Regions from separate parts of the Bradyrhizobium sp. Ses1 genome, predicted to be linked through region 2. Evidence: riboswitches for the same ligand, from Rfam matches in the RefSeq annotation. Region 2 holds a riboswitch; the other holds the start of a gene.
What was found. Region 2 has a riboswitch for cobalamin ahead of AC5ZG5_RS20050 (DUF1636 family protein). Riboswitches for the same ligand answer to the same signal wherever they lie in the genome.

Region 1: linked by a shared signal. The riboswitch ahead of AC5ZG5_RS08010 (TonB-dependent receptor) and the one ahead of AC5ZG5_RS20050 (DUF1636 family protein) in region 2 are both predicted to bind cobalamin.

The regions. Positions count from the first base shown of each region.
Region 1 is NZ_JCAMOQ010000004.1:263,096-269,926, forward strand. It holds gene AC5ZG5_RS08000 (hypothetical protein) at 1-757, shown strand, start outside; gene AC5ZG5_RS08005 (hypothetical protein) at 871-1,032, opposite strand; gene AC5ZG5_RS08010 (TonB-dependent receptor) at 1,117-3,381, opposite strand; cobalamin riboswitch at 3,494-3,691, opposite strand; gene AC5ZG5_RS08015 (FecCD family ABC transporter permease) at 3,874-4,848, shown strand; gene AC5ZG5_RS08020 (ABC transporter ATP-binding protein) at 4,845-5,618, shown strand; gene AC5ZG5_RS08025 (ABC transporter substrate-binding protein) at 5,618-6,448, shown strand.
Region 2 is NZ_JCAMOQ010000016.1:104,314-111,144, reverse strand. It holds gene AC5ZG5_RS20085 (glycoside hydrolase family 5 protein) at 1-157, shown strand, start outside; gene AC5ZG5_RS20080 (hypothetical protein) at 187-1,242, shown strand; gene AC5ZG5_RS20075 (CbtA family protein) at 1,278-1,985, opposite strand; gene AC5ZG5_RS20070 (CbtB domain-containing protein) at 1,992-2,174, opposite strand; gene AC5ZG5_RS20065 (hypothetical protein) at 2,200-2,499, opposite strand; gene cobS (adenosylcobinamide-GDP ribazoletransferase) at 2,528-3,310, opposite strand; gene cobT (nicotinate-nucleotide--dimethylbenzimidazole phosphoribosyltransferase) at 3,311-4,366, opposite strand; cobalamin riboswitch at 4,441-4,621, shown strand; gene AC5ZG5_RS20050 (DUF1636 family protein) at 4,732-5,181, shown strand; gene cobU (bifunctional adenosylcobinamide kinase/adenosylcobinamide-phosphate guanylyltransferase) at 5,178-5,711, shown strand; gene cobW (cobalamin biosynthesis protein CobW) at 5,715-6,728, shown strand; gene cobN (cobaltochelatase subunit CobN) at 6,747-6,831, shown strand, end outside.

The sequences.
Region 1 (6,831 bases), on a different contig from region 2:
GCGCGACGAAGCCGATTTCAACATCGCGCTGTACGAGCTCGGCGCCAGCGACGCCTTTGCCGATGAGGTTCTGATGCAGGATCTCGTCACCGGCACGACGGAGAAGGCGCAGTCGGTGTTTTGCTTTGGGAAGCTGGTCGGCTTCCACGCCTATCGGCAGATCGCGCCCGGTGTCGGCGGCGGTGAGGCGATCAAGGAAAGCGTCAGCCGTCCGCAGGTGCGCGCCTATCTGGAAGCGATCGGGGGAGCGCTGGCTTGGCACGGCGCGCTGTCGGTCGACTACGTGATGCCGATCGACAGCCCCGTGCCGCTCCTGATCGACTGCAATCCGCGCCTGGTCGAGCCGCTCAATGCCTTCCGCGCCGGCGCCGATCTGGTCGATCTCCTGCTGCGCGTATCGCTCGGCGAGACGCCACAACCCTTGCCTGAGAGTCGCGCCGGCGTGCGGACGCATTTGGCGATGCAGGCGCTGCTCGGCCACGCCTCCCGCGGCGGCACCAGGCGCGACATTCTGGTCGAGTGCGGCGATCTCTTGAAGACCTCGGGGCCCTACAACGCCAGCACCGAGGAGCTGACGCCGGTGCGGCTCGACTGGCTCAGCGCCGTGCCGCTGACGATGACGGTCGGCCTCACTCTGGTCTCGCCGAAACTGGCAAAGACGGTCGCCCGCGGCGGCTTCGGCGCGCATCTGCTCGATGTGAAGAGCATCCGCAAGATCGAGCGCGACGATTTCGCGGGACTGCATCAGCCGTCGTAGGGTGGGCAAAGCGAAGCGTGCCCACCATTGCGAGCGGAGTGCCTGATGGTGGGCACGTCGCTGCGCTCCTTTGCCCACCCTACAATTCCGCGCTCGCAATGACGCGAAGCGTCTCACAACGGCGCGTCGTCGGGGCCGTAGCGATCGCGCTTCGGTGTGGCGATGTCGCCGTCTTCGTAGTCGTCGTCCTCGTCGTGACGCGCAGGTGGAGGCGGCGGCTTTGGCTTGCCGCCTTCCTGCTTCGGAGGTTGGCTTCTCTTCCCGATCCCGCCCATGTCGATCTCCCGCCATCACGACATAATGGCTGATTCGGGCGGAACAAGCCGGTCCGCGCGTGGCTCGCGGACCGGCCGATCGCTTCAGAACGTGGCGCCGGCCTTCACCAGGAAAGTCCGACCCGGCAGCGGATAGGCGCTGAAGCGGCCGGGCGTGAAGTTCGAGGCGATGGCGTAGTCGTAATAGAGCGCATTCAGGACGTTGTTGACGCTGACCGACCAGAAGAAATGCTCATAGGCGCCGCTGAGCTTGAGGTCGATCGTCGCATCGCCCGGAATGCGCGTTTGCGTATTGGCCTGGTCGTTGTCCATGACGCGCGAGCTCCAGGCGCGCAGCGTGGCATCGAACACGAGATAGTTGTCCCAGATATTCCAGGTCACGCCGAGATTGCCGGTGTAGCGCGACACCAGCGGCACATCGTTGCCCGCGAACTGTCCCTCGCGGAACACGGCGCGCGTGTAAGCCATGCCGCCGCGCAGCGACACGGTATCGCTGACGCGCAGCGAGGCCTGCGTCTCGGAGCCATAACGCCGGGTCGGATCGAGGTTGATGTTGTAGAACAGCACCGGATTGAAATGGATCTCGTTCTCGAGGTCCATGTTGTAGATGCTGGTTTGCACCTGGAAGCGGCCCGTCTTGACGCGGAAGCCGGCTTCGACGTCGTGCGAGGTCTGCGTCTTCAACTGGAAATTCTGCGGCAACGGGTTGAAGTCCGCATCGAACGCGGGTCCGGTGGACGTGCGCTCGTCGACATCGGGCGTGCGAAACGCGTGCGCGGCGCGGGCGAACACCGAGAACATTTCGGTGAAGCGATGCTCGACGCCGACATGCAGCGCGTAATTGGTCTCGCTCTGGTCGAGCGGCGTCGCCTGCGCGTCGAAGGCGAACGGCGCGTTCGGATCGTAGCGATCGCGCGCGCTGAGCCAGGTGTTCTGCACCCGCGCGCCATAGGAGAAATCGGTGGTGGGCAAGAGGCCAACCGTGTGCTGCCAATAGCCGGCGAGCGACTGCTGCGACAGGTCGTAGGTATGGATCGGCGGCACGCCCCGGAACGCGCCGCGCTGCTGGTGGAACGTTGCATCGTAATAGTCGATGCCGGTCAGGATCGACGAGGGAATCCCGAAGATCGAATTGTTGATGCTCAGCCGCGGCGTGATCGACCAGGTCTGCAACGCGGCGTCATTGTAGGTGGATGCCGCGCTGATGAATGGCGAGGTGCCGAAGAACGCGCCTTGCGTGTCCTTCTGGCGGTAGCCGCCATCGACGATCAGGTCGACACCGTTCAGGAGCGTCTTGGTGAAGCCCGCCGTCGCGCTCGCGCCCTGCTGGTTGCCATAGTCGAACGGCGTGGCGGCGCCCTTGCGATCGGTGACGAGCTGATTGACGCCGATCGAAGGATCGACCAGCCTGCCGCCGGGAAAGCCCAGCTTCTGGTCGTCGCCGGTCACCGTCAGGAAGGCTTTCAGGTCCGGCGTCGTGTAGTTGAGATTGCCGACGCCGTTGCGCTGGTCGAGCGCATTGTTCACGCGGTAGCCGTCGGACTTGATGCCGTTGCCGTAGAACGACGCCGACCATGGTCCCGAATTCATCGCGGTCGAGATCGCGGCCATGCGCTGGTTGAAGGAGCCATAGCCGGCTTCGCCGCGGATCGAGACCGGCGGGCCGCCGACACCGGTCTTGGTGACGATGTTGATCACGCCGCCTATCGCATTGTCGCCGTAGAGCACGGCGCCGCTGTTGCCGCGGGTGATCTCGATGCGCTCGATCGAATCGAGCGGGATGGTCGATAGATCCACCTGCGCCATGTCGATGTCGTTGAGCCGTCGCCCGTTGAGCAGGAACAGCGTGTTGGCGGTGGCGAACGCGCCGAAGCCGCGCAGGTCGACCGAGGTCTTGGCGCCGTTCACGCCGCCATAGAGCGATTGAAGCTGCACGCCGGGGGCCTGCGCGATGATCTCGGCCAGAACCTGGGTCGGCGAATGCGCGATGTCGTCGGCGGTGATCACGGTCGAGGACGTCCCGACAATGCCGGCAAATTGCGGGCCGCCGCCACCGCCACCGGATGAAGCTCCGCCAGCGGCGGCGCCGCCAGCGCCCGCGCCGCCGGCCGGCTGCGCGTTGGTCGGCACCTGGCCCGGCGCGGGCCGCCGGGGACCTGGAGTGCCGTCGGAAGCGGGCTTGGCACGGGTGCGGTTGTGGTCGCCGGGCGCCCTGACCTCGACCGGCGGCAATTGCTCGGAGGGCGCTTCCTGCGCCTGCGCGGCGGAAACATACAAAGCGGGCGCCAGCATGCTCGACGCGAGCAGCAGCGCGCGGCGTTGCTTGGTGACTGTGGTAGCAGAGAACATCGGCGAGACCTCGGTATGACGTCAGTGGCACGTCACAGCGAACCAAGGCTCACCATCGCGTTTCGCGCTTCAGGTGAAGCAAATGCCTGTACTCCCCGACCGACATCGTCGCGTGTGACCACGTATGACGGCAGGTCTCCTGGCTCGCGGGTCGTTACCCTTCGTCGCCTTCCCAGGACCGAGACTCCCAGTGGCATATGACGAAGGATTCACCGCATACAGTTGCGGGGGCAGCCGCGGCTTTACGGGAAGTTTCCCGGTACCGCATTCCCTTTTGATCCCGATAGGAACCGTCAGGGCCATCTAGGATTTCGGCGGCACGTGAGTCAATCCCGGCGAAACTGCGGCTCCCTGGCTCCCATACGTTTTTTTGTTCCGGTGTCGCTTGTCTGCCACCGAATTCGCTGCAAGAAGCAGGGCGCGATGAGTGCACAGGATTTCACGATAGCGGCGGGTCTGGCCGCGCGGCGGCGGTTGGGGGCGACCGTTGCAATGATTGCGTTGGTTGCCTTGCTGATGCTGATCTCGCTCGGCACCGGCCCGGTGCGGCTGTCGCCGCTGACGGTGATCGAGGCGCTGTTCGGTGGCGGCAGCGATGTCACGCAGGTGATCGTGCGCGAGATTCGCCTGCCGCGCACCATCCTGGCGTTTGCGATCGGCGCCATCCTCGGTCTGTCAGGCGCGGCGCTGCAAGGCCTGTTGCGCAATCCCTTAGCCTCGCCCTCGCTGTTCGGCGCGCCGCAATCGGCGGCGTTCGGTGCGGTGCTGGTGATCGCGCTGGGGTTGGCTGACGTCCGCTCCTATGCGCTGCCGGTCGCCGCCATCATCGCCGCATTCGGCTCGGTCTTCGTGCTGCTCGCGATCGCAGGCCGCAATGCGGGCCTCTTGATCCTGATCCTCGCCGGGCTTGCGATCTCGAGCCTTGCGGGCGCTGCGACGGCGCTGGTGATGAACCTCGCGAGCAATCCGTTCCTGGCGCTCGAGATCGCGTTCTGGCTGCTCGGCTCGCTGGAGGACCGCAGCTTCCAGCATGTCGCGCTGGCGCTGCCGTTCATCGTCGCCGGCGCGGCCATCCTGCTGTCGCAAGCCAGCGCCTTCCGCGCGCTCACGCTCGGCGAAGAGACCGCGCAAAGCCTCGGCGTCGATGTCGGCCGCCTGCGCCTGTTCGTGATCGCAGGCGTTGCGCTTGGCGTTGGTGGCGCGGTGGCGGTCACCGGCACCATCGGCTTCATCGGCCTGGTCGCGCCGCATCTGATGCGGCCCGTCATCGGCCACGATCCGGCGCGGCTGTTGGTGCCGAGCGCGCTTGCCGGCTCGGCGCTGTTGCTCGCGGCCGACATCGCGGTGCGCATCATCCCGTCGACGTCGGACATCAAGGTGGGCGTGTTGACCTCGATCATCGGCGTGCCGTTCTTCCTCTATCTCATCATGCGCGAGCGTCGCGCGCTCGGCGGAGGCGTCGCATGACGGCGCTTGTTGTAGAACACCTCAACGTCGTGCTCGCCGGCCGCCGCGTGCTCAACGATGTGTCGCTGCAACTCGCCTCCGGTCATCTCGTCGCGCTGGTCGGTCCGAACGGCGCCGGCAAAACCACGCTGCTGCGCGCGCTCGCCGGCCTCATTCCCTCCGACGGCGTCATCAAGGTGGGAGGCGAGGCGCTTGCCGCGCTGCCGCTGCGCGAACGGGCCAAGCGCTTCGGCTATCTTCCGCAAGGGCACATGGTGCATTGGCCGCTGCCGGCGCGCGACATCGTCGCGCTCGGCCGCTATCCGCATGGCGCGACCGATCCGGCGCGGCTGTCCCCGCGCGACACTGAGGCGGTGGTGCGGGCGATGCAGGCGGCCGATGTCATGGAGTTCGCGGAGCGGCGTGTCACCGATCTTTCCGGCGGCGAGCGCAGCCGCGTTGCGCTGGCGCGCGTGTTCGCGGTGGAGGCGCCGATCATCCTGGCGGACGAGCCGACCGCCTCGCTCGATCCGCGCCACCAGATCGACGTCATGAAGGGTTTGCGTGCCGCAGCCGATCAGGGCGTGCTGGTGATCGTGGTGACGCACGACCTTGGCCTTGCCGCGCGCTTTGCCGACCATGCGCTGGTGCTGGCGCAGGGCCGCCTCGCATCGCAGGGCGCGCCGGCGGATGCGCTCTCGGAAACGGTCATGGCCGATGTGTTCCGCGTCAGCGCCTTCCGCGCCGAGCATCAGCGCGAGACGGTGATCGTGCCCTGGGCGGAGATCTGATGGGCCGGCTCGCGGCATGCCTTGCAGCGCTCGTCTTGTCCACCACTGTCGCGCATGCGGCGAGCCCGCCGCGGATCGTCTCGATGAATGTCTGCAGCGATCAATTGCTGCTCTCGCTCGCCGATCCCCAGCAGATCCTGGGCCTCAGCCGCTACTCCCGCGAGGCCTGGCAATCCTTTGCCGCCGATCAGGCGCGCCGTTTCCCGATCCTTTCCGGCGGCGCGGAGGACGTGCTGGTGCTCAAGCCCGACATCGTCGTCGCCAGCCTGTTCGACAAGCGCGCAACGCGCGAGCTTCTGAAGGCAAACGGCCTCCATCTCGTCGAGTTCAGCGTGCCGCGCACGCTGGACGAGGTGAAGGACCAGATCCGCGAGATGGGCGAGATCGTGCAGCATCCGGACCGCGCGAAGGTCGCGATTGCAAGATTAGATGCCGCGATCGCCCGAGCGCGCCAGGCCGCGACCGGCAAGCACTATCGCGTGCTGCCGCTGGCGCGCCGCGGCTGGGTATCCGGCAGCGACAGTCTGGTCTCCTCGCTTCTGACCGAAGCCGGCCTGCTCAATCCCGCCGGCGACCTCGGCGTCGCTGCCGGCGGCTACGCCTCGCTGGAGGCGCTCGTGCAACTGAGGCCGGATTTCATCCTGGTGTCGGAGGCCGGCGACCGCGCCGAAGACAACGGTCGCGCCTTCCTGCTGCATCCGGCGCTGGAGCACTTCTACCCGCCAGCGAGGCGCATCGTGCTTCCCGAACGTCTCACCGTCTGCGGCGGCGTGATGCTCGCCGATGCGCTGGATGTGCTGACGAAGGAATTGCAACGCGTGGCACGATAGCTTCATCGCCCCGTCATTCCGGGGCTCGCGGAGCGAGAACCCGGAATCCATTCTTCCGCTTGCGCATGCGGCGCAATGGATTCTCTGATGTGCAATTGCACATCATAGCCTGCGCCTTCGGCGCATCCCGGAATGACGAGCGGAGAGATGGAGGCCGCCGCTGTTCCCGGATTACGCTTCGCTTCATCCGGGCTACGGACTCTCCCTCGTCATTCCGGGGCTCGCGTAAGCGAGAACCCGGAATCCATTTCTCCAGGGGCGCATGGGGCGCAATGGATTCCGGGCCTGCGCCTTCGGCGCATCCCGGAATGACGAGCGGAGAGATGGGGGCGCCCGCCCGGATTTCGCTGCGCTTCATCCACGCTACCGACGTAACCATTATG
Region 2 (6,831 bases):
CCGCCAGAGATACTTGTCGTTCGTGGCGCGAAACGCTGACCGATTTGGCTGGGCATGGGCCTACTGGCAATTCGACCACGATTTCGCTGCGTTCGATAGCGTCCGTCAAATGTGGAATCGGGACATTTTGCGCGCTCTCATTCCGTCGGGGCAGTGAAGCATAGTCGCAGGTTTGGAGAAGAAAAATTGAGCGGAAGCGCGGAGAGCCGAGCCAAGGATGACGTCGCCGCCTATCGGGCCGTCGAACTGATCTACCATTCCTATCTCACGGGCCTCATCCTGATGCTATCGTCGCGCGCCGGCGCCGCGCGAGCGGCGGAGGTGGTGTTTCGGACCTTCCGACGCCAGCAACTGGCCCGCTTTGTTCCGGGATTGAAAAAGCTCGGGCTCGACAAGCTTCCGCACGCGGTCGCGTGCGCGCAATACCATTATCTTTCAAACCAAGTCGGCGGCGTTAAGGTCGAATATGTTTACGAGAGCGACCAAAAGGCCTGGGTACGATATCCGCCGCCGCGGTGGATCTGGTCGGGCACCGCGATCTGCGGCATTCCGTCGGAAGTGTCGCGCGCGATGCTGCGCGGATGGCACGCCAATAATGGCGTCGTCCTCGGTAATCCGCGGCTGGGCTTCGTCTGTACGGGCCAAACGGTCGACGGACAGCCCGGCCTGGAAGGCTACTACAAGGAGTGGGATCACGACCTCACACCCGATGAACGGCTGCAGTTCTCGCCCGGCGAGCAATGTCCCCCGTTTCGGGTCGATCTTGCGCCACGGCTTGCCGAAAACACCTGGCCCGAAGGGCGCCTTCAAAAGGTCCTGCGCAACTACGCGATGGAATACATCACGTCGATCGTGCCGGAAACCATCGCGGTGCTCGGTCCCGAGGAGGGCGGCCATCTTGCCGGCGCTGCGGCGCGGCTGGTCGGGATGCACACCTTTGACGACGTTGCATCGCTGCTCGGTGGTGTCGGTCCCGGCGCCGAGGGCTTCGCCAGCGCCTTCGCGCGCATTGCCCGTGGGCAGGGCGACGACGCCGAGTTGCGCGTGCAGGGCGCGACCGCGATGGTACGGCAGACCTCATGGCGCCTGATGGCAGAGCGCGGGCCGATGTCTCCCGCGGTGTTCGATGCCTGGAACGAGCTCTGGGTCGGCGCCGCGCTCGCGCATGATCGTTTCATGCGCGTCGACATGACGGAGCGCCGCGATCGCGGCGATCCGTCCTGGTGCTGGCAATTCCGGTGACGAGGTGGCGGGCGCCCAGCCTGACGATCGGCGGCCTAACCTCGCTTCCTTGATACTCTATCGAACGCGAGGCTCGTTGCGACGCCGAGCAGGCTCCAGAACAGGAGTCCGGTGAGCACGACGGTCACCACGAACTGGTGCGAAAGGGACGCTGGCACTTCGGCATGAGACTCGGGTGCAACAGGGGCGCCGACGAGATGCGGGATGACAATGAGTATGACCCCGAGAACCGCAGCCCACGGCTCCGAGCGCAGGATCAGGAGGTAGAGCGCTGATGCTGTCAGAGCGGCGGTTGCGATCCACCAGATTTGCCGCGCGGTGAGATCGGCGACCGGCAGGCCCGGCAACTCGGGAGGGAGGCCAAGACCAGGCGCCGCGACAAAAACGGCGAACCCGGCAAGGCCCCAAAACAGACCTTCGCGCCAATGGACCGGTCGTTGCCGAAGCGCATAGATGCCGGTGAGCAGGAGGCCGAAGCCGATCGCGGTAAGGACGTTGGCGGCGACGGTGAGGGCGCTGCGCTGGAAGCCCTCCTCGGGCTCCCATTCCGCATCGTGATGATGGTCTGCTTCAGCGCTGCCGGCGTGGGAAGCCTTGTGGTGTGCATCGGCCGCAGCCTTCTCGAAGACCTCGCTCTTCTGGAGCAGCGGCACCGTTCCGAAGAACTGAACCACCGATATCAGCGCGCCGACGATCAATCCGGCAAGCGATGCCGCAAACACGATCGATCTGAAGACGTGCATCTGTCGTCAGTGACAGGGGAAAGCGTTGGCATGGCGCACGTCGTGGGCGGCGTTATGGACGGCGCTGATGTGCGAAAAGCCGACCATGCCGACGACGAACAAACCAAGAGCCATCGCCAGAACGGCCTGAACGATGACATTCGTTCCGGTGGCAACGGTGGTAAAATTGGCTGATTGCGTCTGCTGCATGATGATCCTCGTTCGGCAAGTCATTCTAGCCCACGGCATCATCAGATGCGACCGAATTTTTTAGCCGGCGACGGACGTCGCGGCTGGTGAGATGAAAGTTGTCCGTTTCCCGGATGCTTCTCGCGGCCAGTTTGGCGCGGGCCGCCGCTTCGAACGAATCCCGGTGTATCAGGTAGAAATCGATGCACTGCTGTGACGAAGGCATGCAGCCCAGCAGCGTCCGGAATGCGCGCCGGTGCATGACGCATATGCCCATGTGTCCGGAGGGACGGAATGCCAATGAATCGATGTCGCTGCGCCAGATCGGTTCGCCTTCGTCAGACATCGACGATTCACTCGAACATAGGCGCAGATCACATGGCCGACCGGATGACGGCAGCAACGCCGAGCAGGAAGCCAACCTCGAACACCTGCTCGATGGCCCCGAGTACGTCGCCGGTATAGCCGCCGATCGATCGTCGCGACCACAGCGTGACCGCAACTGCCAGTGCGATGCCGCAAGCGATGCCGCCAATAAGCGCGATCGGGGCATGCGTGTCGGAGGTCGCGGCGAGCGGTGCCAGCGCGAGCAGCACGACGATCGTCGCGAAACCGATTTCGCCTGCCCGGAGCGGAGAGGGCGCATAGGCCACCTTCATCGCGGAGGTGTTACCCGCATATTTCATCCAGCCGATGATCGGCAAGCCCACGGCGCGACCGCCGGCTCCACTTGCAATCAGCGCCGCCGCACCAATCCACGGCGGCATCTCGGCGACCGCCGCGACCCGCAATGCGACCGCGAAGATCAGCGCGAGCGTGCCATAGGTGCCGATCCGGCTGTCCTTCATGATGGTGAGACGCTGTTCGACCGTCCAGCCGCCGCCCAAGCCATCAGCGGTGTCAGCCAGGCCATCCTCGTGGAACCCACTGGTGAGAAGGACGCTTGCCAACACTGCCATGAGCGCCGCGATCACTGGTCCTAATACGAGCGAGCTCAGCAGAAGAGCCGCCGCCGAAACCAAACCGACGATCGCACCGACCAGCGGGAAAAACTGCGCCGAGCGGACCAGCCACTCGGAATCAGGCGCATCGTTCGAAGCGCCGACAGGAATGATGGTGAGGAATCGGACCGCGTCGCGAAAACGATCCAGGCTCATCTAGATCCTTCCTTCCAGCACATCGCTGAGGTCGGCGACGTCGGTCAGCAGGCGGGACGCGGCGCGCACCAGCGGGACCGCCAGTAGTGCGCCGGTGCCCTCGCCAAGTCTCATGTCGAGAGCGAGCAACGGCTGTGCCTGAAGTGCCGCCAATACGATGTCGTGACCTTTCTCGGCCGACCTATGCGCGAAGACGCAATAGTCACGCGTCGCCGGCGCCAGCCTGACGGCGACGAGGGCGGCGGCGGACGAAATGAAGCCGTCGATGACGACCGGACGGCGATGTGCCGCTGCACCAAGCGCGGCGCCTGCCATCATCGCGATCTCGAGGCCGCCGAATTCCCGGAGTACCTCGAACGGCGCGGTCGCATCGCTGCGATTGGCTGCCTTGTGGATGGCGGCGCGCTTGCGGGCCATGCCTGGCTCGTCCTGGCCTGCGCCGACGCCGATGCAGTCATCGAGCGGCGCGGGCGCCAGCCGATGCACCAGCAGCGCGGAAGATGCGGTGTTGCCGATTCCCATTTCGCCGAGCGCGACGATGTCGGCCCCAGCATCGATTTCACTGGAAGCTATGGCAAAGCCGGCCGCGAGCGCCTTGTGCGCGTCCTGGGCCGACATCGCTGCCTCACGCGCAGAATTCGCGGTGCCGGTCCGAATCTTGATGCTGAGGAGATCGGGATGGGAAGGCAGCTCGCTGGCGACGCCGGCATCCACGATGCGGATCCCGACATCTGACGCGGCCGCAAAGGCGTTGGCGCTGGCTCGGCCTGCGAGATAAGTCCTCACCATCGCGGCCGTCACGGCGGACGGATATTGCGAAACGCCTTCTTCCGTCAATCCGTGATCACCAGCGAATACGAGCAGAACGGCGTTTTGCAGCGCTGCGGCGGATGGATGCGCGATCATGCCGAGTTGCACCGCCAGGTCTTCGATTCGTCCCAGTGAGCCCGGCGGCTTGGCTTTGCCGTCGATTCGCGCGCGCATCGTTGCGGCAAGCGTCTGATCGAGCGGAGCGATTGCGGGAATTTGCCAATCGGATGGGATTTGGAAGGTCATGGGCTCCTCGTGCGCGCCTTAAGTGACCGAAGCAAACGGGCGGGTCAACTGCGGTTGACCGCCGTCGCGGGGACAGCTAGCGTGGCGGCGATGGTCCTTCCTTCGGGAAGGTGAAAAAGGGAAGTCGGTGCAATGCCGACGCTGCCCCCGCAACTGTAAGCGGCGAGCCAAAGCCGAGGCCACTGGGATGACCGGGAAGGCGGCGAAAGGCGACGACCCGCGAGCCAGGAGACCTGCCATCGCGCATTGTGCTTTGGAGGTTCGTCGGGCGGGGTGCACCGGACGGAATGAGTTCGATGGTCTTCCACCGTCGAACGCGATCCAACAAAGCTCGCGGCCGTCATGGGCCTGACTTGAGCATCGTGATGGATCGCAACGACGTCGATCAGCAAGATACTGATTCTCGCCCGGGCGAATATTTGCCGCCGACTGCGCCCGGCAGTCCCGTCGTCGTGAGCGTATGCGTCACCTGCAAGACGTCGGAGGGCGTGTTGGCCGGGCCCGCCATGTTCGACGCGATCCGGGTCGCTACAGGCAAACGCGACGCGGCCGTTCAGGTCCGGCGCGTGCAGTGCTTGAGCGTGTGCAAGCGGCCGACCACGGTCGCGGTTTCGAGCTCGGATGGTTACACCTTCCTCTTCGGCGATCTCGAGCCCGAGGGCGCTGGTGCCGTCGCGTCTTTCGTCGATTCCTATCGCAAATCGACCTACGGCCTGGTGCCGTGGCGCGAGCGCGCCGAGATCCTGCGCAAGGGGATGGTGGCGCGGCTGCCGCCCGTTCGCTGGTCGCCCGAAGATGGCAGCGCTCCGAAATGACTGATCTCTCGACCACGCTGGTACTGGGCGGCGCACGCTCGGGCAAATCGGCTTTTGCCGAGCGAATGATTGCCGAAAGCGGCCTTGCTCGCGTGTATCTGGCAACAGCTACCGCAGGCGATGGGGAGATGCAGGACAGGATCGCGCATCATCGCAGCAGGCGCGGTTCGGATTGGACGACCGTGGAGGAGCCGTTGGCGCTCATCGATGTCCTTACGCAGGTATCGCGACCCGGCTGCGCGGTCCTGGTCGATTGCCTGACACTCTGGCTCTCCAACTTGATGCTCGCCGGGCGTGACCTCGATGTCGAGGCGAAACGGCTCGCGGAATTTCTAGGCGTCGCCGCAAACCCCGTTGTCCTGGTGTCGAACGAGGTCGGTCTCGGCATCGTGCCCGAAACCAGGCTCGGCCGCGATTTCCGCGATGCGCAGGGCCGTCTCAATCAGATGGTCGCCTCAAGCGTTCCCAACGTCGTGTTCGTCGCGGCCGGCCTTCCGCTGTGGCTCAAACGTTCCCTTAAGGAGTCCTGAAATATGTCCCGTGTTCCAGTCACCGTGCTCACCGGTTTTCTCGGTGCCGGCAAGACGACACTGTTGCGCTCGCTTCTGACGCAAGCCGACGGCCGCCGCATCGCCGTCATCGTCAACGAGTTCGGAGATGCCGGTTTCGACGGCGGTCTTGTCGAGGAATGCGCGGCCAAGGCCTGTGCGCCCGGCGACATCGTCGAGCTGACCAATGGCTGCATCTGCTGCACGGTCGCCGACGATTTCATTCCGACCATGGACAAGCTGCTGACGCGCGACGAGCCGCTGGACGCGATCGTGATCGAGACCTCAGGCCTCGCGCTGCCGCAGCCACTCTTGAAGGCGTTCGCGTGGCCCGCGGTCCGCACGCGCGCAACCGTCGATGGCGTGGTGACGGTCGTCGACGCGTTGGCGCTATCGGAAGGACGCGTCGTGCTCGACGAACATGCGGTCGCGGCCCAGCGCGCCGCGGACGAGGAAATCGATCACGACGACCCGATCGAGGAAGTGTTTGAGGATCAGCTCGCCTGTGCCGACCTCGTGGTCGTTTCCAAGAGCGATCTGGTGTCGCCGGATGTGCTCAGCGGCATCGAAGACCGGCTTGCTGCACAATTGAGGCAAGGTGTCCGTGTCGTACGCTCCCATGGAGCGCTTGCGCCCGACGTCCTCATCGGGATGAAGGCCGATGCCGAGAACGACCTCGCTGCGCGGGCCGGGCATCACGGAGAGGAAGAGGAGCACGATCACGACGATTTCGACAGTATCGTCGTAAGGCCTGCGGCGGCCGAGAGCGTCGAGGCGATGCGCGCACGGGTCAGCGATGTCCTCAGTCTCGCGGGGGTGCTGCGCGTCAAGGGCCATGCGCGCATCTCCGAAAAGCCTGCGCCGATCGTGGTGCAGGCGGTCGGCAGCCGTGTTGAGCTGGCGTTCGCGCGGCCCGACGCCAGGCAGGCCGAGCATCTTGTCGTGATCGGCCTGAAAGGATTTGACGCCGATGCCGCACGTCGGGCGCTTGCGGGATAGCCTTTCGAAGGGCGATCAATGCATCTGAAACTCGACAGCGGTGGCAGCATCGACGACGGAGATGTCGCTCGCGACCTCGGCCAGGAAACCGCCGACATCGTGA